Regions from separate parts of the Pseudoalteromonas sp. ECSMB14103 genome, predicted to be linked through region 2. Evidence: predicted binding sites of a transcription regulator. Region 2 holds the regulator's gene; each other region holds the start of a gene.
What was found. The regulator sigma-54, encoded in region 2, starts transcription at its own class of promoters, with help from an activator protein. The targets are predictions, from matches to a motif close to GTTGGCACGNNNNTNGNNT.

Region 1: a site for sigma-54 is predicted at 3,547-3,565, ahead of RF53_RS19310 (DUF1328 family protein). Genes of this name have one in related genera too.
Region 3: a site for sigma-54 is predicted at 2,292-2,310, ahead of RF53_RS12610 (ferritin-like domain-containing protein). Genes of this name have one in related genera too.
Region 4: a site for sigma-54 is predicted at 2,962-2,980, ahead of RF53_RS07690 (NarK family nitrate/nitrite MFS transporter). Genes of this name have one in related genera too.

Annotation. Positions count from the first base shown of each region.
Region 1 covers NZ_JWGY01000011.1:19,825-25,489, forward strand. The annotation lists gene RF53_RS15650 (sodium ion-translocating decarboxylase subunit beta) at 1-1,040, opposite strand, end outside; gene oadA (sodium-extruding oxaloacetate decarboxylase subunit alpha) at 1,054-2,835, opposite strand; gene RF53_RS15660 (OadG family protein) at 2,847-3,092, opposite strand; gene RF53_RS19310 (DUF1328 family protein) at 3,605-3,778, shown strand; gene RF53_RS15670 (hypothetical protein) at 3,830-4,021, shown strand; gene RF53_RS15675 (YcxB family protein) at 4,152-4,619, shown strand; gene csrA (carbon storage regulator CsrA) at 4,671-4,862, opposite strand; gene RF53_RS15685 (aspartate kinase) at 4,954-5,665, opposite strand, start outside.
Region 2 covers NZ_JWGY01000001.1:247,465-253,129, forward strand. The annotation lists gene rapZ (RNase adapter RapZ) at 1-825, opposite strand, end outside; gene ptsN (PTS IIA-like nitrogen regulatory protein PtsN) at 845-1,297, opposite strand; gene hpf (ribosome hibernation promoting factor) at 1,302-1,589, opposite strand; gene RF53_RS01100 (RNA polymerase factor sigma-54) at 1,616-3,115, opposite strand; gene lptB (LPS export ABC transporter ATP-binding protein) at 3,185-3,910, opposite strand; gene lptA (lipopolysaccharide transport periplasmic protein LptA) at 3,907-4,443, opposite strand; gene lptC (LPS export ABC transporter periplasmic protein LptC) at 4,433-4,987, opposite strand; gene kdsC (3-deoxy-manno-octulosonate-8-phosphatase KdsC) at 4,984-5,535, opposite strand; gene RF53_RS01125 (KpsF/GutQ family sugar-phosphate isomerase) at 5,536-5,665, opposite strand, start outside.
Region 3 covers NZ_JWGY01000007.1:103,755-109,419, reverse strand. The annotation lists gene RF53_RS12620 (TonB-dependent receptor plug domain-containing protein) at 1-1,070, shown strand, start outside; gene RF53_RS12615 (ExbD/TolR family protein) at 1,159-1,554, opposite strand; gene RF53_RS12610 (ferritin-like domain-containing protein) at 1,807-2,250, opposite strand; gene RF53_RS12605 (LysR family transcriptional regulator) at 2,426-3,364, opposite strand; gene aceK (bifunctional isocitrate dehydrogenase kinase/phosphatase) at 3,381-5,099, opposite strand; gene RF53_RS12595 (DUF4124 domain-containing protein) at 5,241-5,665, opposite strand, start outside.
Region 4 covers NZ_JWGY01000002.1:574,849-580,513, forward strand. The annotation lists gene RF53_RS07685 (bifunctional protein-serine/threonine kinase/phosphatase) at 1-1,385, opposite strand, end outside; gene RF53_RS07690 (NarK family nitrate/nitrite MFS transporter) at 1,395-2,864, opposite strand; gene RF53_RS07695 (HesA/MoeB/ThiF family protein) at 3,153-3,908, shown strand; gene RF53_RS07700 (ATP-binding cassette domain-containing protein) at 3,922-4,950, opposite strand; gene modB (molybdate ABC transporter permease subunit) at 4,952-5,629, opposite strand; gene modA (molybdate ABC transporter substrate-binding protein) at 5,616-5,665, opposite strand, start outside.

The sequences.
Region 1 (5,665 bases), on a different contig from region 2:
TTATGTGGGTTATTTTCAAGCCCTACTTTATTAACTACACGCGCAGCCATAGGAACGGCTGACACACCAGCGGCACCAATTAACGGGTTGATAGGTGTTTTAGATATTTTATTTAAGCCTTTAGCCATAAACACACCTGATGCTGTACCAATACCAAAAGCAAGCGCACCCAGCACTAAAATACCAATAGTCTCTACTGTCAAAAAGTCATCTGCAGCGAGCTTAGAGCCAACCGCCAACCCTAAAAATATAGTGGTTATATTGATAATTTCGTTTTGCGCACTGTTACTTAAGCGGTCAACAACACCCGATTCACGCATTAAGTTACCCAAACAGAACATACCTACTAGCGGTATTGCCGCTGGTAAAAACATGGCTGTTGCAGTAAGTACCATAAGTGGAAAAATAATTTTTTCCTTTTTAGATACTTTACGTAGCTCAGGCATTTTAATTTGGCGCTCTTCTGGTGTTGTGAGTGCACGCATAATAGGAGGCTGAATAATTGGAACTAGCGCCATGTATGAATAAGCAGCTACCGCAATGGCACCTAATAAATCAGGCGCTAATTTTGAGGCTAAAAATATTGCCGTTGGGCCGTCAGCGCCACCAATAATAGCAATAGCCGATGCATCTTGAAGGGTAAACTCAAAACCCGGAATAAAGTTAAGTAGAATTGCGCCAAATAAGGTCGCAAAAATACCAAACTGAGCCGCAGCTCCCAGCAATAACATACGAGGGTTTGCTATTAACGCACTAAAGTCAGTTAGTGCACCAACCCCCATAAATATTAATAGTGGAAAAATACCGGTATCTATACCCACATAGTAAACTGAGTACAAAAGCCCACCAGGGTCTGATAGTCCAGCAACCGGAATATTAGTTAATATCGCGCCAAAGCCAATTGGTAATAAAAGCAGTGGCTCAAAGTTTTTAGATATCGCTAAAAACAATAACAAACAGCCTACTGCAATCATTATCAAACCAGGAAACGTAAAGTTAGCAAGGCCAGTAGCCTGCCAAAGGTTTAAAAGACCTTCCATTTACATTTACTCCTTAAGCCAACGCAATAATTGCGTCGCCCGTGGTCACTGAGTCACCCTCAGACACAAGCACTTCAGCAATGGTACCAGTATGCATTGCGCGAACTTCAGTCTCCATTTTCATGGCTTCCATAATCACAACAACATCACCTTCGTTTACAACTTGGCCGGCTTTTACTTTTATTTTAAAAATATTACCTGCTAAAGGTGCATTTAACGTTTCACCCGAAGCCACTGAAGCAGACTGAGGTAAGTGCTCAGAATCTTTTAACGTTACCTCTTTAAGCTCACCGCCTTGCGCTACGACAACGTCGTAAACCTTACCGTCTACCTTAACGCTATATTGCTCAGCCTTAACACTGTTACCTTTGGCTGACACCTTAGCTGGTGACTTACTTGAATTATCTTCTACGCTAGGGACTGGTTCAAACGCATCTGGGTTGTTACGGTTTTTGATAAACTTCAAACCAACCTGCGGGAACAGTGCATAAGTAAGTACGTCGTCAATTTTATCATCAGCGAGTGTTAAACCTTGTTCTTGCGCTTCTTTTAATAGCTCAGCTTCAAGCGTTTCAAGTTCAGGCGCAATATTGTCAGCTGGGCGACACGTAATAACGTCGCTACCATCAAGTACTCGCTCTTGTAGCTCTTTATTCATTGGAGCTGGAGTTAAACCGTACTCACCTTTTAATACACCTGCAGTTTCTTTTGTGATTGTTTTGTAACGCTCACCGGTTAATACGTTAAGTACTGCCTGCGTACCTACAATTTGCGACGTTGGCGTAACAAGTGGAATAAAGCCTAAATCTTCGCGTACACGCGGTATTTCAAGTAACACTTCGTTAAGCTTATCGGCTGCACCTTGCTCTTTAAGCTGGTTTTCCATGTTAGTTAACATGCCACCAGGTACTTGAGCCAATAAGATTCGTCCATCAACCCCTTTAAGGCTACCTTCGAATGCAGCGTATTTTTTACGTACATCTCTAAAGTAAGCAGCAATTTCTTCAAGTTGGTTTAAATCGAGTTCGGTATCGCGTGCGGTACCTTCAACAATCGCTACAATTGTTTCTGTTGCTGAGTGACCGTAAGTCATACTCATAGAAGAAATAGCGGTATCAAGCATATCAATACCGGCATCAATAGCTTTTTGATATGTAGCGGTGCTTAAACCTGTTGTAGCATGGCACTGCATAGCGATTGGAATAGACACCGTTTCTTTAAGCGCTTTTATAAGCTCTTCTGCATCGTACGGTTTTAATAAACCCGCCATATCTTTAATACAAATTGAATGACAGCCAAGCTCTTCTAGTTGCTTAGCTAAAGTTAACCACATATCAAGTGTATGAACAGGGCTTACCGTGTACGAAATAGTACCTTGAGCATGAGCACCTACTTTTACAGCCGCTTTAATCGCAGTTTCTAAGTTACGCACATCATTCATTGCATCAAAAATACGGAACACGTCAACGCCATTTTTATGTGCGCGCTCTACAAACTTTTCAACTACATCATCAGCATAATGGCGGTAACCTAATAAGTTTTGACCGCGTAATAGCATTTGCTGTTTAGTGTTTGGCATCGCTTTTTTTAGCGCACGAATACGTTCCCATGGATCTTCACCTAAATAGCGAATACACGAATCAAATGTTGCCCCGCCCCACGACTCAATTGACCAATAACCTGCATCATCTAGTTTGCTGGCAATCGGTAGCATGTCGTCTAAACGCATACGAGTGGCAAGTAATGACTGATGAGCGTCACGTAGAACCAATTCTGTTAATTTTAATTTAGCCATGTGTGAGCTCCTTATTTGTTATTTGATTTGTACTGAGCAATGGCAGCACTAATAGCAGCGATGTGCTCATTTGGCACACCTTGAGATTTAAATGATGGTGACTTAACTGGAGCCGCAACGTCAGCAGGGCTAAAACGCGCCACCAAGTTAGACATAATTGTAACTGCACCAATTAATATTGAAAGAAAGACAAACACCCCAACCATTCCTGTTAGCATTAAGCTACCAGCAGTTGCAAGTACAGCACCTATATCCATTCTTCTCCCCTTGAAACCCATATCGAAAAATAAAAAATCGATTTAGTTAAATATTTATTCACTAGATAATAACAAAACAAATACCTTTGTCTAGCCATTGTAAATTGGTAAAACCAATTAAAATAAAAATAACATATAACCAAATTTATTAACCACAGTAAAAACCCTTACTCATCAACACCCCATAATACACAGAAAAAATACTCACTATATCTATAAGCTATAGGTAAAGTTTAAACAAAGCCTATTTTTGCGTACTCTACTAAACCTACTGTGAGTCATAAAATGTAGAGAAAATAAAATTTGTTAATTGGTCTTACCAAACATAGCTTTCCGGTGGCGATATATTTTTGTGTGTGAATAAGTTACACAACCCAACGTAAAAGTTACCAATCAAGCAAACTCAAAAACACAGAGAAAACACGTAAGCAACTGATATTAAACAAAAATACATCATGGCACGCAACTAGCATTAACTATTGTGTACAAATTTGATAACCAAGGAGAAAACAATGTTACGCTGGACAATCACATTTTTAGTTATTGCTTTAATCGCTGCAGTGTTAGGTTTTGGTGGCATCGCGGGTGCCGCAGCTGGTATAGCAAAAATTATATTCTTTATTTTTATAGTACTTTTAGTTATTTCGTTAGTTTCAGGTGCGCTGCGTGGTAAATCGCCCAGGTAGGCATATACTCAACTAACACTACAATTTTATTTATTTACAAGGAATTACACTATGAACTCTACAACTTTAAAAGCAGCACTAATTGGTCTTTTCGCAAGTTTTTTCATCATGGGTTGCCAAGATAACAACGCAGAAGAAGCCGGTGAACGTATTGATGAAGTAGTAACAGATGTACAAAACTCTGTTGAAGATACGTGTGAAGAAGTAAAAGAAGGCGTAAACGCTGAAGAAACTAACTGTTAATAGTTAGTATATTAAAAAAACGGCCACCTGGCCGTTTTTTTGTGCCCGAAATAAATGCACGCATTATAAAGCTGCTCATTTATAAGCGAACTTGCTAAAATATATAAAACGATTTTTAAAGCAAGGCACTATGTCATTTTCAACTACCTACACACTTGATAAACCCTACTTTTATGAATGCTTTGACGAGTCACTTCCTTACAGTAAACGCGCGCAACCTAAGTATTTTTTACTGGTACTATTAGTTTCGCTTGGTTTATTTAGCATTTACGGTTTAGCTGATCATTATTTAGGAACATTTTTGATCATGGTTGCTGTACTCGAATGCGTTGCTTTTTATTATCGCAGGCCATGGTGGGTAACCAGACAAATGTTTAGCAGAGCATCAGGCTCTGAGGTTACACTCACTTTTGATGATGAAGGCATTAAATCGGCAAACCATTACAAAAGCTACCAGCTCGCTTGGCAAGACATCACTGAAGTAATCGAAACACCACAGGGCTTATTGATAAAAAATAAAAACAACATGCAATATATCTCTAAGCAAATACTCACAGATGAAATGCTCGACTTTATAAACAAAAAAGCCACTCAATGAGTGGCTTTTTGGCTTAGCTAAATAAATTATTTAGTTAAGTATACGTGTTGATTAAGCATTGCCCGGATTAGGGTTAGACTTTTCAGCTTGTATACGCATGTAAATCTCTTCACGATGCACTGAAACGTCTTTTGGTGCATTTACACCAATTCGAACTTGATTTCCTTTAACTCCTAAAACGGTCACTGTTACTTCGTCACCGATCATAAGGGTTTCACCTACTCTACGAGTTAGTATTAGCATTCTCTTGCTCCCATGTTCCAATAAAAATTATAAGATTCCGCTTATCCATATTAATGAAAAATAGACTAAAAAGTAAGTAAAAACTCACTATCTATCTACTTTCCGTTAAAAATACTTTATGTAATGCACGAACAGCCAGTTCGAGGTACTTTTCATCTATTAAAACTGAAATTTTAATCTCTGATGTAGACACTAAAACTACATTAATATTTTCATTTGCTAAGGCATCAAAAAATAAACTAGCAACACCCCAGTGCGATTTCATTCCCATACCAACAGCAGATACTTTTGCAATGGTTGTTAGCCCGATTATATTTTCAGCACCTAAAGACACCTTTTGCTCGGTTAGTAACTCAAGTGCTTGCGGGTAGTCGTTCGAGTGCACAGTAAAAGCATAGTCTATTTTTTCAAAGATATGATTAACTTGATTAATCATATCTATTTCGATGCCGTTATCAGCAAAAAGTTTCAATATTTTTACAAGATTTTGAGTGCCGCTTTGCACACCCTGTACCTTAATTAAGCACTCATCAGCATTAAATGCAATACCCGAAACAACTTTACTTGGCATATCGTCTTCCTCAAACGTAATCAATGTTCCTTCATCGGGGTTAAAGCTCGAAAGCACCCTTAATGGAACATTGTGTTTACCTGCCGCCTCAACAGAACGAATATGCAATACTTTAGCACCTAAGCTTGCTAACTCTAGCATTTCAGCAAAGGTCACTTGGCTCATTCTTCGTGCGTTAGGTTCAACCCGAGGATCTGTAGTATATACGCCGTCAACATCAGTATAGATCTGA
Region 2 (5,665 bases):
ACGTATTTTTACATTGGGATGCGTAACTGCAAAGCTTTCGCCAATTGTTTGCGCTAAATATACAGAGCGATGTTGCCCGCCAGTACAGCCAATCGCAATAGTTAAATAGCTTCTGTTATTTCGCTCTAGGTGTGGTAGCCATGTTTGTACAAAGGTTTGTATTTGCCATGTAAATTTTTGAACTATGCTGTGGCTAGCCAAATAATCTTTTACTGGTTGGTCTAGGCCATTGAGTGGTTTTAGTTCAGGCTCCCAGTGCGGGTTAGGTAAAAAACGTGCATCAAATACGTAATCTGCCTCTTTAGGAATGCCATGTTTAAAACCAAATGATTCAAATGTAACAATCAGCTGCTTATCTTTTTTACCTAATATTTTTTCGCGAATTGATTCAGCAAGTTGATGAACGCTTAGCTCACTGGTATCGATCATGTAATCGGCGCGCGTAATTAGCACATCGAGAAGTTCTTTTTCTTTTTTTATGGCTAAATCAAGCGGAAGTGAATCTATTGATAAAGGGTGTAAGCGTCTGGTTTCAGAAAAGCGCTTAATAAGGGTTTGATCTTCACTGTCTAAGTAGAACAGCGTTGGTTTTGTAAAACCCGGTAAGTATTCGATGATGTGATTAAATTCATCTTGCTCTTTTGGTAAATTTCGCACATCTATACTAACGGCAATTTTATCGTAGTTATCAGAAACGCTTCTAATTAAAGAAGGTAATAAATTTACTGGAATGTTATCTACGCAATAATAACCTAGATCTTCAACAACGCGCAAAGCAACCGACTTACCAGAACCAGAACGGCCACTTATGATAATCAACTCCATTAATCACCCTTTAAATTTGTTACGATTGGTCAACAATAATTTGATACAACTCAGCATCCGATTTAGCACAGCGAAGCTGCTTACAAAATTCTTTATTTTTTAGTTTATCAGCTATCGTTGCTAGCGTCTTTAAATGCTGTTGGTTATCGCCTTCAGGTACGATGAGTGCAACAAAAATATCAACAGGGCGGTTGTCTATAGCATCAAAATTAATCGGTGTTTCACTTACTAACACCAATGCTAAAGGTTCTTGTGCGCCGCTCATTCGGCCATGTGGAATAGCAATACCTCTGCCTATCCCTGTGCTGCCTAGCTTTTCGCGGGTTAATAAAGCGCCCAAAATATCCTGTTGAGATAAATACGGAAATTTATCGTGAGCCAGCTCGCTAATAAACTCTAAAATTCTTTTTTTACTATTAAAAAGGACCGCAGCTTTACTGCAGTCCTGGCATATAAGTGAACTTAATTTCATCATATTAGTGTCGAGCAAGCTTCTCTTTGTGTTTAATTACTTGACGGTCAAGCTTGTCAATCAATGAATCAATAGCTGCATACATATCTTGATGTTCAGTGGATGCGAATAATTCAGCACCACTTACATGAATAGTTGCTTCTGCTTTTTGATTTAGTTTTTCTATATCAAGAATGACATGAACATTATTAATATGATCAGAGTGCCTTTCTAGCTTCGCAAATTTGGTATTTATATAGTCTCTTAATGAATCAGTTAGTTCTACATGACGACCAGTTAAATTTAGTTGCATAAGCATTACCCTCTTTGTTTAGCGTCTTAGATCAGGCTCTTTCGCTGATTTGACGGTGGAATAGCCAGAGATTCGCGATATTTTGCGATTGTACGTCTCGCTACTTTAATTCCTTGCTCAGCCAATATATCCGCAATTTTGCTATCACTCAATGGTTTTGCTGAGTTTTCTGCTGCGATTAATTTTTTAATAAGTGCACGTATTGCCGTAGATGAACATTCTCCACCATTTTCGGTACTTACGTGGCTTGAGAAAAAGTATTTAAGCTCAAATATTCCACGCGGTGTGTGCATATACTTTTGCGTAGTTACGCGCGAAATTGTTGATTCGTGCATTTCTACCATTTCGGCAACATCATTTAAAACCATCGGTTTCATGGCTTCTGGGCCGTGTTCAAAAAAGCCCTGTTGTTGTTTAACAATACAGTTAGTTACTTTTAAAAGTGTATCATTTCTACTTTCTAAGCTTTTTATAAACCATTTAGCTTCTTGTAAATGTGAGCGAATAAATTGACTGTCGCCGCTTGATTTAACTGTACGCGACATCGCTGCATATTGGCTGTTTACACGAATTTTTGGCATGCTGTCTGGGTTTAACTCTACAATCCAGCGGCCTTTAATTTTTTTAACTGACACATCAGGTATTACATACTCAGACTCTTCTCGTACTATTGTGTCTGCAGGCTTAGGGTTGAGCGTATGAATAAGTGTCATTACTTCTTTAAGCTCATCTTCTTTGAGCTTCGTTTTTTTCATTAATGTACGGTAGTCACGAGCAGCTAACAAATCAATGTGCTCGGTTAAAATCATTTTTGTTTCATCAATAAAAGGCGTGCCTTTATCAAATTGATTTAACTGAATACACAAACACTCTTGTAAGCTACGTGCCGCAATACCCACTGGGTCAAATAGCTGAATGCGCTTTAATACCGCTTCTATTTCGTCAAGTTCAACCTCAACGTCATCATCGTTATCTTGATTAAAGCTCTCTAAAATCTCTTCGCAACTGAGTGTCAGTATGCCTGAATCATCCACCGCTTCTACAATAGCAATAGCAATGGCTTCATCTGTAGGGCTAAATGGCGTTAATTGTAATTGCCACATTAAGTATTCGTGAAGCGTTTCAGTTGATGCGCCCTGATATATAGACTCATCTTCAGGCATTGGTCCTGAAGATGATGCAGGGGCTGCACTCATGTACTCATCCCAGCTAACGTCCATTGCCATGTCGTCACTTACAGTATCTTTAGCAAGCGCTTCACCACTGTCTTGTTCATACTCGCTAGGGGCTTCATCTGCAGATACGGTTACTGTAACTTCATCGTTATCTGCTTTTTGCTCATTTTTGCCCGCAAGATCATCGGCATAGTCTTGCTCCTCAACCTCAAGTAATGGGTTGCTGTCGAGCGCTTCTTGTATTTCTTGCTGAAGATCCAATGTGCTTAATTGCAGCAAGCGAATAGCTTGTTGCAACTGAGGTGTCATTGTAAGTTGCTGGCCCATGCGCAGCTGTAGTGATTGCCTCATGTATCTCTAACAATCCTTTTAAGTTGTTATAGTTAATACTAGCAGATGCTTATAAATAAGGCGTAAATGTTACAGCCTAAATTGCTCGCCTAAATATACATCGCGTACAGTTTTATCATTTAATACGTGTTCAGGGGTACCAGAAGCAATCAGTTCCCCATGAGAAACAATGTAGGCTTTTTCGCAAACATCAAGGGTTTCTCTTACATTGTGGTCTGTTATTAATACGCCAATCCCACGGTTTTTCAGGTGTTCAATAATTTTTTTAATATCTAATACTGAGATAGGGTCAACACCGGCAAATGGTTCGTCTAGCAAAATAAACTTTGGATCTGCGGCTAAAGCACGTGCAATCTCTACTCGGCGACGTTCTCCGCCCGATAATGCCATACCTTTGCTATCGCGAATGTGTTGAATGCTAAATTCATCTAATAGATTATTCAATGTATCTTCTCTGGCTTGTTTAGTGAGCTCCTTTCGAGTTTCTAAAATAGCCATTAAGTTTTGATACACTGTTAATTTTCTGAATATAGACGACTCTTGTGGTAAGTAGCCTATGCCTAATCTAGCACGACTGTGCATAGGTAAAAGCGTAATATCGTTATCATCGATAGATATTTTGCCTTTGTCGCTAGGGACTAAGCCTACAATCATGTAAAAGGTTGTTGTTTTACCTGCGCCGTTTGGCCCAAGCAAGCCTACAATACTGCCAGCTTTAACTTCTAAGCCCACATTTTTTACAACTTCACGGCCTTTGTAGCTTTTGGCTAGTAGCTCTGCTTTTAATGTACTCATGGTTGGCCTTTGTCATTTTTTTTAGGCTCCACAGGCACTAAGATAGTGTGTACACGGTCAGTTGAGCTTTCATCTTTTTCGGCGCTAATAAGCTGCTGTTCTATATCGTAGGTAATGCTTTTAGCATTCATTTTTTGCCCAGCTTGAGATATCTCTGCATCTCCAATTAATGTTAAAAAACGCGTTGAAACATCGTATCTAACTTCATTAGCGCTGGCGCGCATTATTGTGCCGTCGGCTTGTTTTTCTTCAAAATAAGCAGGCTTACCTGTAGCTATTAACAATTGCTTGTTGTCGCCTAGCTCATCGCGCTTGTGAACCTCAAGGCGGTCTGCGGTAATTTTTCTGTCGCCATGAATAATTTCAACATTTTTTTCGAAGATACCTACGTTTTCTTTTAGTTGACCCTCTTGTTTATCCGCACTAATCGAAATTTGATTTGCAGAAATTGGCGCTGTTGGTTCAGCGGCATTAGTACCTAATGCAAGTAAAAATGTTGGAATAATAAAGAGTGTTGATAGTTTATTGGTCATAATAAATAGTTCGCGTATGGTTAATTAATTTTATCACTTCGGTTTTTAAATCGGCTTCTAAGCCTTTACCGGTGATTTTTAAATTGGGCCCTGTAACAATGACAGGCTGCTCTGATTGCATCGTTAGTAATTTTATATCTACCTGAATGTTATCAGCATTAATTTTATCTATCATTGCGTTATCAGTTAAATTACTAGCAACAACGTTACCTTCTAATATTAATTGTCTGCCTTCGTACAATGTTGCTTCATTAGCGTTAATTCGCCATGTTTGCTTGTTGTTGTATAGCGTAAAAATAGGTTTATCAAAAAAGGTAAACCCTAATTCTTGATATAGCTCCATTCGCGCTGCCGTTACTTTATGGCTGATTTTCCCATTTTCGTCATACGCTGTTTGTTTTAGCTCTATGGCTGTGTAATCTGGCTTTGCAATTATGTCTGCTTCGGTTTGTTGTGGTAAATTTACTTGTGTAAAATAAGGGTACCAAAGCCAAACCATACAGCTGATGAATAAAACGCTTAATATTATGCGCGCTGCATTCATGAACTAGTCCCTTTTGTGGTCAAAGGTTTGTTATTTTCAAGCATTAGCAGGTCGGTTAGTTCTCTCACTGCACCAAAGCCACCTGGCATTTGTGTTGTATAATGTGCTAAACGTTTTATTAGCGGATGTGCGTCATTTACTGCAACAGAAAACCCTACTAACTCCATCACTGGCATGTCTGGGCCATCATCGCCAATGTAGGCAATTTGCTCATCATTTAAATTGAGCTTTGTTTTTAGTTCTTCGTAAGCGAGTAATTTATTTTCTTGGCCTTGGTATATATGTTGTACTGTTAAGCTTGTCATACGCTGTTGTACTATTTTTGAGTGGCGTCCTGTAATTACCGCAACTTCAAAGCCACTATTAATTAGCGCTTTAATGCCAAAGCCATCTTTTGTATTAAATGCTTTGAGCTCTTCGCCTTGGTTACCCAAATAAATGCGACCATCAGAAAACACACCATCAATATCACAAATAAGTAGCTTTACTTTTTTTGCACGTGCTTTTGCGTCTTCACTCAATGGTTGATAGAGCTCTTCAAATTGCATTTATAATACTCCTGCTTTTAGTAAGTCTTGCATATTTAATGCACCAATAGGGTGGTTTTGCTCATTAACGATGATTAAACCATTAATACGCTTTTGCTCCATAATATTAAGTGCTTCAGCGGCCAAAATA
Region 3 (5,665 bases), on a different contig from region 2:
CTGAAGCATATGTTATTGAAGACGTTATTTTATCTGGCGCACTTCGTTACGATAACTACAAAGGCTTTGGTGATACGGTTAACTTTAAGTTAGCAGGTAACTGGGCAATTACAGACGATATTTCATTACGTGGCGCATTAAGCTCAGGCTTTAGAGCACCTTCTATGCAACAGCTTTACTTTAACAACATTAGTACACAGTTTGTTGTAGGTCCAAATGGCACATTAGTAGCCGAAGAAGTGGGCACATTTAGAAACGATTCAACACTGGCGCAAAGTTTAGGTATTCCAAAACTTAAAGAAGAAAAGTCTCAAAACCGTAGTTTAGGTATTGTTTATAACGTTACAGACAGCATTAACGTAACAGTAGATTACTACTCAATCGATATTGATGACCGAATTGTTATTAGTAACCGTTTAGGTAAAGGGCTGTCTACTAGTTTAGACGCAGCGCTTGTTAGCTCTGGTGCAGGTGCTGGTCAGTTTTTCTTAAACGGCGCAGACACTGAAACCAGCGGTATAGATTTTGTTGCAACATATAACACTGAAGGATTTGGCGGCACACTTGATTTTACCCTTGCTGCAAACTTTACAGAGACTGAAGTTGTTTCGTTATTTACACCTTCTGGCTCAGGTCTTGAAACTGTGCCGGTAGAAAGTGTGTTTTCAGATCAAGAAATTTCGATTATTGAAGAGTGGCAACCAGAAGATCGTATTAACCTAAGTGCGCTTTACCAAAACGAAGATTGGACCGTTAATCTGTCGCTTAATCGCTTTGGTGAATACACAGTTGAAGACGGTGGTCGTCAAACTTACGGTGCCGAAATATTAACAGACGTAAAAGTTAATTACTTCATTAACGAAAACCTATCTGTGAATGTAGGCGCTAATAATTTGTTTGATGTATACCCAGACAAAAATGAAATTGGCAACTCTCGTACAGGCACAATTGTAGATGCTAACGGCAATACCGTTGTAAGTAGTAACGGTGTGTTTGAATACTCTCGTCGTTCAGCACCTTTTGGCTTTAACGGCGCGTACTACTATGTAGGCGCAGAGTACCGTTTTTAATAAATAACTCTCCCTTTCGTTATTTAACTCAAAGGGCCGCAAGGCCCTTTTTTTGGGTTTATATTTAAGACTAATTAGCTAACAGGTTTTAGTCAGAAACCAAGCTAATAGCGTAGTTGTCGTACTCTTTAATGCTGTTCATCACAGTCATCAGTGTGTTGTGCTTGCTGTTTTCATCTGCTTTTATAAGCACAGAGCTTATTTTATATTTAGCTGCAAACATGGCTAAGTTGTTCGACACTTGCTCCAAGTCAATTAACCTCCCTGAAAAGTAAACGCCGTTATTTGCATCAATACTGAAAACCGCATTTTTACTTTGTTTTTCAATACTTGGTTTGTCTAATGGGCGATTTAATTCAATGGCGACGGGTTTAACAAATGAGGTAGTAACAATAAAAAATATGAGCAGTATGAACACAATATCAAGCATTGGGGTCATGTCTACGTCGGCGTTATTTTGCAGTTTAGCTGTTTTATTTTTCATATTGGACCTTACTATTTTAATTAAAGCTGCGGCGCCACAGCGAGGTTTTTAGGATCCTATTAACAAAACTAGCACAGCTGAAAAATAATACAGTTAAATAAATATTCTAATAACATTAAATATTTGTATGAATTATGTTCTAACATGTAACTTAAACAGGTTAAATGATTTTAAAGCAATAAAAAACCCAGCCTATCGCTGGGTTTGTATGGGGAATAATTTACTGAATAGCTAAAATACAATTCAGGTTATTTAGCTTTTTTGCATACGGCTCATTTCAGCATGACAGCTTTGCATTGTAAGAAGTGTTGCAGCAAGCGCGGCTTCACAATCTGCGGGTTGTGGCTTATCCATCGCTTCTTTAATTTCTGCTAGTGTTTTGTCTTCAACTTCTTCCAGCTCGCTTACATACGTGCTGTCGTTGTTTGAGCCAAATGTAGTAAGAAGTGCGGTGTATGCTCTGCGCGCTTCTACAGCAAATGAAGAGCCTTCCTCTCGCTCACCTTGCTCGTTAATAGCATAGGGTTGCAGGCGTTCAACGCTGACTCTGCGTGCGTCAATCATGCGCTGGAATAATGCTCCGATAGCAGGGTCTTTTATATTTTCTTGTGCTTTTTGGTAAAAATCGATACCGCTGTTCATTACTTGAATGATGTCTGAAATATGATTAGCGTCTGTTCCTTGAAGGGTGTTCATAATGACCTCTTTAATGTTATGAATGAAACTTATCATAACTAAAGCAAGGGCCATTCCATTTTAAAAAGGTAATTTAAGTTGCTGATATTTATATTTATATTTTGCTTATTAAAAATGGCTAGGCGAAAATACAATATTACGCCTAGCAAATCTTACAAATAACCGTGTAATAAGTTTATTTTAGCTCATCAGCGACTTCAGCTACTTTTTGGCGAAGCCAAATATGGCTTGCATCCCTGTGTAGCAGTGGGCTCCAGATCATATCTAACTCAAAAGGAGGAATAGGAAATGGTGGCTCTAAAATTTTAAGGCCGGCATCGTCTAAATAAATATTTGCGGCCTTTGATGGCAAAGTGGCCACTAAATTTTGCTCTTTTGCCAAGTGAATGGCTACATGGTAATTACGTGTAAATGTGGCAATATTTCGGTGTTTCCCAAAGTGAGCAAGTGCTTCATCAACCCAACCTAGCTTTTGCACATCTTTAGGGTCCATACCAACACCCACACCAAACCCCGTTTTACTCACCCATATATGGCGCGCTTTAAGATAGCTATCAAGGCTGAAGTTTTCAATAATTGGGTTGTCTGCTTTTACAAGGCAGCAAAAGCTGTCTTTCCATATACGTTTGTGGTGAAACGATTGTGGCAGATTTTCAAAGCGGTTGATTGCCATATCTACTTTACCATTTTCAACATCATGAAAGGTCACGTCACTTGGCGTAAGTATATCTAACGTTGTATCTGGGGCTTCTTCGTGCAGTTTGCTCAGTAGTTTTGGTGCAAGTGTGCTTGCTGCATAGTCACTGGCCATTATCCTAAATACACGTTTACTTTGGCTGGCTTCAAACTCTCTATTTGGTGCGAGTGTTTCTTCAAGTGTCATAAGTATGCCACGAATGACTGGCTGTAACTCTATGGCACGCTCTGTTGGTACCATACCATCGCTGGTTCGAACTAAAATAGGATCATTAAAAAGGTTTCGAAGGCGCTTTAGGCCGTTACTCATGGCCGGTTGAGTAATGCTAAGTTGATTTGCTGCGCGTGTAACGTTGCACTCTCGAAGTAGCGTATCGAGGTATACAAGTAAATTTAAATCTATTTTGCTTATATTCATGTGTGTGTCCTTGCGCTTACCAGTGATGGATAAAACGCTGTGCTGTCGGGTACGGGTAAATATGATTTATTAGGCCATTTTTTATATTTTGTTGGGCCTGCTTCCAAAAGTTAACATCAATCAGTTCAGGGTGTGTGCTTATTAAAAACTGTTTGTATGTTGGATTGGGTGTTACAAATGTGCAAAGTTGCTCCGGAAAAACGTCTTGCGGGGCAACAGAGTAAGTTTGTTCATCCATTAAGTAATCATCGTAACTTTTCGCTTTAGGTAAAGCTCTAAAGTTCATGTCTGTTAAATATTGTACTTCGTCGTAATCATAAAAAATAATGCGCTTATGTTTACTTACGCCAAAGTTTTTCAATAGCATATCACCAGGAAAAATATTAACCGCTATCATTTCTTTTAATGCTTGGCCGTATTCCTCTATTGCATCTGCAGCGCTTTCGTCGTCAGCATTTTCCAAAAATAAGTTTAGTGGCGTCATACGGCGCTCAATATACAAATGTTTTATGATCAGCCAATCACCTTCAATGACCATCGACGAGCCAATCGTTTTGTGCAGTTGCTCAAGTAAATTACTATCAAAGCGCGCCAAAGGGAATACGACGTTTGAATATTCTATTGTATCGGCCATTCTCCCAACTCGGTCATGGCTTTTTACGAGTTGATACCTTTTCAAAACTGTATCGCGGCCAAATGGTTTACTCTCACCAAATTTGTCTTTAATGACTTTAAATACATAACCAAAAGAAGGCAGGGTAAACACCATCATCACCATACCTGGAGTACCTGGTGCAATGGTAAATTCGTCATTCGAATGCGTTAAATGATTTAAAAATTCTCGATAAAACTCGGTTTTTCCCTGCTTATGAAAGCCTATAGCGTTATAGAGTTCCGCCATAGTTTTATTGGGCATAAGCTCATTTAAAAAGCGTACCAGCGCAGAAGGCGCGTGCGTTTCAACCATAAAGTAAGCGCGGGCAAAACCAAAAATAACACGCATCTGTGAAGACTTAGTGAGTAGGGCATCTAAATATAAGCCTTTATCTTCGTGATGAAGAACAGCAATTATAAACGGCTGAACACCACTTTCAGATACAACCCGTCCCACTATGTAAGCTGCTTTATTGCGATAAAACGCGGTATGTAAAATATCAAAGCGCATTTTCCAGGGTTGATGATGAGTGTCGGGGGCTTGCTTATAAAATGCTTTTACTAGCAGACGAATATCGCGTTCTAAATCAACAAAAGGTGCTTTAAAGTCAAAGTGGTTAATAATGCGTTTAATTGTGGGTTTAAGACCATCAACAACCGGAAAGTAACTTCGGTATTCTGACTCAACAGGAACCGATGGCGCATCTTTTAGGGTGGCTTGTACAAATATAAAATCGTTATGAAAATAGCGTCTATGGTAAAGCCTGCAAAACACCGAATTATAAAATGTTTCAGCAAGTTCAGCCTGAGGGTGAAAGCACAAGAACCCTTGGTATAGTTTTTTAACTTCAAGCCAAAGGGTTTCGTCAAGTTCGTGCGAAGGATGGTCTTGCTTTAAGGTATGTATTGTTTCGTTAACACGTTCATCGTAATAACTAATACGTAAACGGCTAATATCATTAATTGCTTGCCAGTCTTGTTTGGCAAAGGCAAGGGGCGCTTGAGCGGTTATTTTTTGAAAAAGCTGATAGTGCTTTTTAAAGCCAGTTAAAATTAATTCAGCAATACTACGTGGCTGCATTAGCACTCCTTAATTGACGCTAGAGTTTATACTCTATTTTGTTAAGGGTATGTTATTTTAAGTTTAAAACCAAGCTAAATTAATTAGGGCTAAATTAATCGATAAACTAAAAGTGCAAATTGTAAGTTAAGTAATATGTTTCTAATTACTTTTTTTGTAACGTTCGATTTTTTTCTCAAGCTTTTTAATGCGTTTGGTGACTGTAGATACTTCTTTTTTATATTCTTTATTTATTAGCTTCAGTTTTTTGGTAATGTCTTTTGCAATTCGCTTCTTATCGTCGTCAGCCAGAATATGATTTAGGCGTTCCTTTTGCTTGTATTCATTACGTTGTTTGTTTCTGTCGAGAATAGCAAGCTTATGGTTGTTACTGCGTAGCTCTGCCTCTAAGCCTTTTAAAAGCTGTTCTCGTTCAAGTGCATTTAATTGTTTTGAATAATCAACATCAGGACCTGACTCTGTGACATTAGCGGTAGTCACCTTATAAGCTGTCGCTTGGTTATCGCAAGGGAACTGAGAAAAGGTTGTGCCTTTTTCGGTCACGCATTTGTAGTAGGTAGTTGCGT
Region 4 (5,665 bases), on a different contig from region 2:
AATAAATCACTTTTAAAATCGGCGTGCATAGTGATAAGCGTCTCTGGTGCGGTGTAATCTACCGTACCTTGCGGGCAATCATCAGCAATTTGCTTTACCGACTCATCCATAGCCGCAACACTTACCGTGCCGTAATCGATTAATGTTACTTTGCCGTGAGCGTCTATCATCACGTTATCGAGTTTTAAATCGCGGTGCACCATATCCAAACGCTGAAACGCTCTAAGTGCTTGTACTATTTGTTCAATAATACTGCGCACTTGGGTAATTTCTGGATGCGGCACATCATGCTTCCAATCACTCAGTGTTTGCCCGTCCATGTATTCGCAAATATGATATAAAAACCGGCTTTGCGATTGCGTATTTAAAACCTTCATTACATTGGGATGATTAATACGTTGCCCCACCCAGCCTTCTCTTATAAAGCCTTGAAGGTAGTGCACATCGTCTTCAAAATTTACCGAAGGCGCTTTTAATACAACCGGCGGCATATCGGGTGTTTGTTGCACTAAATAAATGTGCGAGCGGCTACTAGCGTGTAATTCACGGATAACAGTAAAGTCATCAATTTTTTGGCCAACTTTTAACGGTGGCGGAATCTTCCGCCTTGTTAAAGAGTGATATAACTCGTCTAAATTTTGTTTTGCAATACTATTCACTTTTACAAGTAGGCAGCTTACGTTATCGTCACTGCCTCTTGCTATGGCAAGCTCTGTGACTGCTTTTGCTGCGTGCTCTAAATTAGTATGCTCATCAATTAGCTTTTGTATATCACTGTATGGCAACACATCGTGTACACCATCGCAGGTAAGTATATAAATATCATCAGCTTTAAGTTCAACTTCGTATACATCAATTTCTTGATGAAGCTGCGCGCCTAAAGCTCGCGTTAGGGTATCGTTTACTTTATGGTCGCGTGTTATCGCCTCCATACTTTTTGCACGTAACCGCGTAATTCGGGTATCTCCTAAATGAAAAATATAACCCGTGGCCGATTTTAAAATAAGCGCTGTAAACGTGGTCATCCAATCTGCTTGGCGCTGGCCAAGGTGATTGTAGTTAACCGATTGCGAGTAAAGCCACTGATTTAAACTGGCCAATACCTTAGATACCGACTTTTTAACGGCCCAACTTGGTGGTGTATTTAAATACTCATTTATAAAGTGCGTTACCGATAACTGTGACGCTTGTTTAGCATTTTTTGCTGATGAACACCCATCGGCCAAGCAGGCAATAACCCCTTTTGACTCTTTTTCTTGCGCTTGAGTATTAAGAGCAGCAAACGCATCTTGGTTTTCGGTTTTTATACCTTTGCTACTGTGCCCACCAAACTCAACGTTAAGTTCGTTGGTAAGTGCGCTGGCTTTTTGGGTTTCATCAAACATATGTATGCCTTAAGTCACAGAAATAAGTTCAACGGTGCCATCTTCGTTTACTTCTGTGATGTGGCCATCGGGTTCTTTCATGAAAAATAATGCACCTAAGCCTAATAATGCGCTTGCCGCAATAATCATAAAGAATGTTTGGTAATCAACTAATGAGAGCGCCGTTAAATATACAACAGCCCCTACATTGCCGTAAGCTCCCGTCATACCTGCAATTTGACCCGTTAAACGGCGTTTAATAAGTGGTACAGCGGCAAATACAGCGCCTTCCCCTGCTTGCACAAAAAACGAACACGCCATGGCAGCAGCAACTGCAAGCCAAAGCGGCCAGCTAGCGTCAACTAAGCCCATAACAAAATAACCTACAGCTAAGCCTGTGGTAAGTACAATAAGTGTTTTACGACGACCCATTCTATCTGAGATCCAACCACCACCGGGGCGAGAAGCTAAATTCATAAACGCATACGCTGATGCAAGCAAACCTGCGTATACCATATCAAGGCCAAACACCTCACTGAAAAATAATGGCAACATAGATACAACAGCAAGCTCTGAGCCAAACGTTGTAAAATAAAGAATATTTAAAACTGCAACTTGTTTAAATTCGTAACGGTGTGATTCAGGAACAGGTTGCTTAAAAATATGGCCGTTTATGTCGTACGTTTTATAAACTTCGTAAAGATAAAGCAGCACCAAAAATACATATGTACCAATAACAAAACTTTCAGAAAGTAAATTTGCACCAGTAGGAGAAAGCTTCCAAGTAAGTAGTGCTAAAGCACCGTACATAGGTAGCTTCATTATAAGAAGTAATACAAAGTCGCCTTTGCTGGTTACTTCCATTGCTCCTACTTTTTTTGGTTTAAAGTAAGTGCCACCTTTTGGCGTGTCAGTTACGCTGATGTACCAAATAACACCAAAAATGACACTTAATACACCGGTTAGGCCTATCGCATAACGCCAGCCATCGTCACCGCCAAACATAAGCGCTAATACAGGTAATAGCATTGCAGCAGCTGCCGAACCAAAGTTACCCCAGCCACCGTAAATACCTTCTGCTGTACCCAACTCGTTTGCCGGGAACCACTCGCTCACCATACGAATGCCCACAACAAAACCCGCACCAATAAAGCCAAGTGCAAAACGCGCGATAGCGGCTTGCTCAAACGTGGTGGCCATCGCAAACATAAAACATGGGATGCTACATAAAATCAGTAATGATGCATAAACGATGCGAGGCCCAAATTTATCAGTTAACATGCCCACAACCACGCGAGCAGGAATGGTTAGTGCCACATTTAAAATAAGCAGCGTTTTTACTTGTGCCATAGTAATACCTAGCGAACCCGCTATAGCGCCTAATAATGGCGCATGGTTAAACCAGACAAAAAATGAGATAAAAAACACCATCCAGCTTAAATGCAGTATTTTCATTTTTCCGCTAAACGATATGAGATTAAACCCAGTACTCGGTTGCATGTTATTTTTCCTTAGTTACGTTTGTAGTTATTTATAGCGGCTACTACTTTATTATTAATTAAACCGCTGAATTTGTTAATTTCACGTTAACCATGCTGAGCAATTAGTGAGCCAACAATTTATTTCATTAAAAATCATTAACTTATGTTTTTTCTAATTCGTTATAATTTTCATTTGCACTGTTAAGGTAATCAATGTGAGCACTAACAGTGCAATTACTTTTAACCCTGTTCTTGCCCACATATTCTAAAAATTGCTATTGTGTATAAAAATAATGAGAAGCCGCTAATGACTAAACCAGCCCTGACTTACCAACAACAACTTCGCTACTCGCGCCACATAATGCTTCCTAAATTAGATATAGAGGGGCAAGAAAAAATATGGCAATCTCATGCGCTTATAGTAGGTTTAGGTGGTTTGGGCTGCCCGGTTGCTCAGTACTTAGCTGCCTCCGGTGTGGGTACGTTAACGCTTGTAGATAACGACGTGGTTGATGCTACTAACTTGCAAAGGCAGGTGCTTTATAAACAAACAGATGTGGGAAGCTTAAAAACACACGCCGCCAAAGCGCAGCTAACTAGCTTAAATGATGAAATAGATATACATACAATCGATGTATTTTTAGACGAAAAGTCAAAGCTTGACGAGCTATTAAAAAATGTTGATATAGTCATTGATTGCTCTGATAACTTAACTACACGTAATGTATTAAACACAGCCTGTTATAAAACAAAAATCCCATTAGTATCGGGCGCTGCAATTAGAATGGAAGGCCAAGTTGCCTGTTTTACAATGCAAGAAAATAGCCACTGTTATGAGTGTTTATCGCAGTTTATGTCTGATCAAACACAAAGCTGCTCAGAATCAGGCGTGCTATCGCCCATTGTAGGATTAATTGGCAGTATTCAGGCCACTGAAGCGTTAAAAATGCTTGCTGGATTACCAAGCGGGTTGAGCGAACATTTACTGCTGGTTGATGGTTTAAGTATGGAGTTTAGTCGCTTTAAAATCACAAAAAACAGTCATTGTGCTACGTGCAGCTAAAACCCACTTTACACTACTCTAGATTATGAATAGTCGCATAAAGTGTATCGCCTACTTTGTAGTTATTTTGATCCCACACTCTTGGTGAAAGTAAGCAGTACAAGCTTTGTCCGTCTACATCTAGCTTAAGTTGCCATGTTTTATCTATAAGTTCTGCACTGTGCAGCGTACATATTAAAACATTGCTGTTATTTGTGCTTAATGGCGTTTCTGCACTTACCGATATTTGCTCACACTCTAATATAAGTTTATTACCTTGCTCTACAGCGCTGGGTAATGCAAATAGCTGCTGCTCGCTTTTGTGTAGTTTAAGCAAATACACACCGTATTTTTCATCAAATGTAATGATTTGAAAGTTAATTAAGCTCAGCGGTGCTTGTTTATTATTAGCGTAAATAGCTTTAGCCACCTGCGCACTCGGGCCATGGTTAATTACTTTACCGTTATTGAGCTGCACCAGGGTATCGCAACAAAATAATAGTTCTTTTAACGAGTGGCTCACTATAATAAATTTAATAGTAAACGTTGCCGCCAATTCACTTAATGTTGAGAGTGTTTTAAAGCGCAGCGGCCAATCAAGTGCGCTAAATGGCTCATCTAAAATAATTAATTTTTGACCTGCCAACAACGTTCGTGCAAACACCACCCGTTGGCGCTCCCCACCAGACAAGCTTTGAACGTTGCGTTTAAGTAAGGGGTGTAACTCAAGTGCATCAATAACTTTTTGTTCAGTTAAGTCAGTTTGCCTATTAAAACAATGCTTTTGTGTAAACGCTAAATTACCTGCCACATCCAAATGCGGAAATAATGGGCAGGACTGAACTTGCAACGTAACACCGCGTTGTTCAGTTGGTAAATGATGTACCGATTTATCATTTATATAAACACTCTGCTCACCTTCAAGGCCACTAATACAACGTAGCAAGGTGGACTTACCCGAGCCCGATGGGCCAAATATTCCCGCAATAGTAAAAGATTCAAGATGAAGGTTTATGTCTAAATCAAAGTTGTTTAGCGATTTATAAAGGGCTAACTTAATCATACTATTGCTTAACCCCCACTATGCTTTTATTAAATTTAAATAACAGCACTAAACACGCAAATGAAATAGCGAGTAAAATAAGCGAAAGCTGATGCGCCGCTGCATAGTTTAACGACTCTACATGGTCGTACAAAGCAATAGAAACAACCTGTGTTTCTCCTTGTATATTGCCACCAATCATCAGCACTAAGCCAAACTCCCCGAGTGTATGCGCAAACCCCAGTGCAAATGCACTACCAATACTAGGTTTTAACAACGGCAATATTAAGTAAAAAAAACGCTTAAAGTGGCTCAAACCCAAGGCAATTGCAGCCTCGTTATAGGTGTGGTTAATCTGCTTAAACCCTGCCACTAAGGGTTGCATTACAAACGGCAAAGAATAAAAAAGCGAACCAATAACAACACCCTGAAAACTAAACGCAAGTTGGGTACCTGTTAGCCAAAACCAAAATTGCCCAACAGCATGTGTGGGTGAAAATAAAACCAGCAGATAAAAACCAAGCAAGGTCGGTGGCAATACTAACGGCATTGCAATAAGCGCTTCTAAAAACGGTTTAAATTTACCTTTGTACCCCGCTAGTTTGTATGCAACAGGAATACAAAAAACAAGCAGCAACACAGCCGTTATAAAAGCTAACTTTACCGTCAGCCACAGTGCTGTTAAATCACTTTGAAGCATTGCTATCCTTTGTTCTATATCCTAATTCAACAAGCT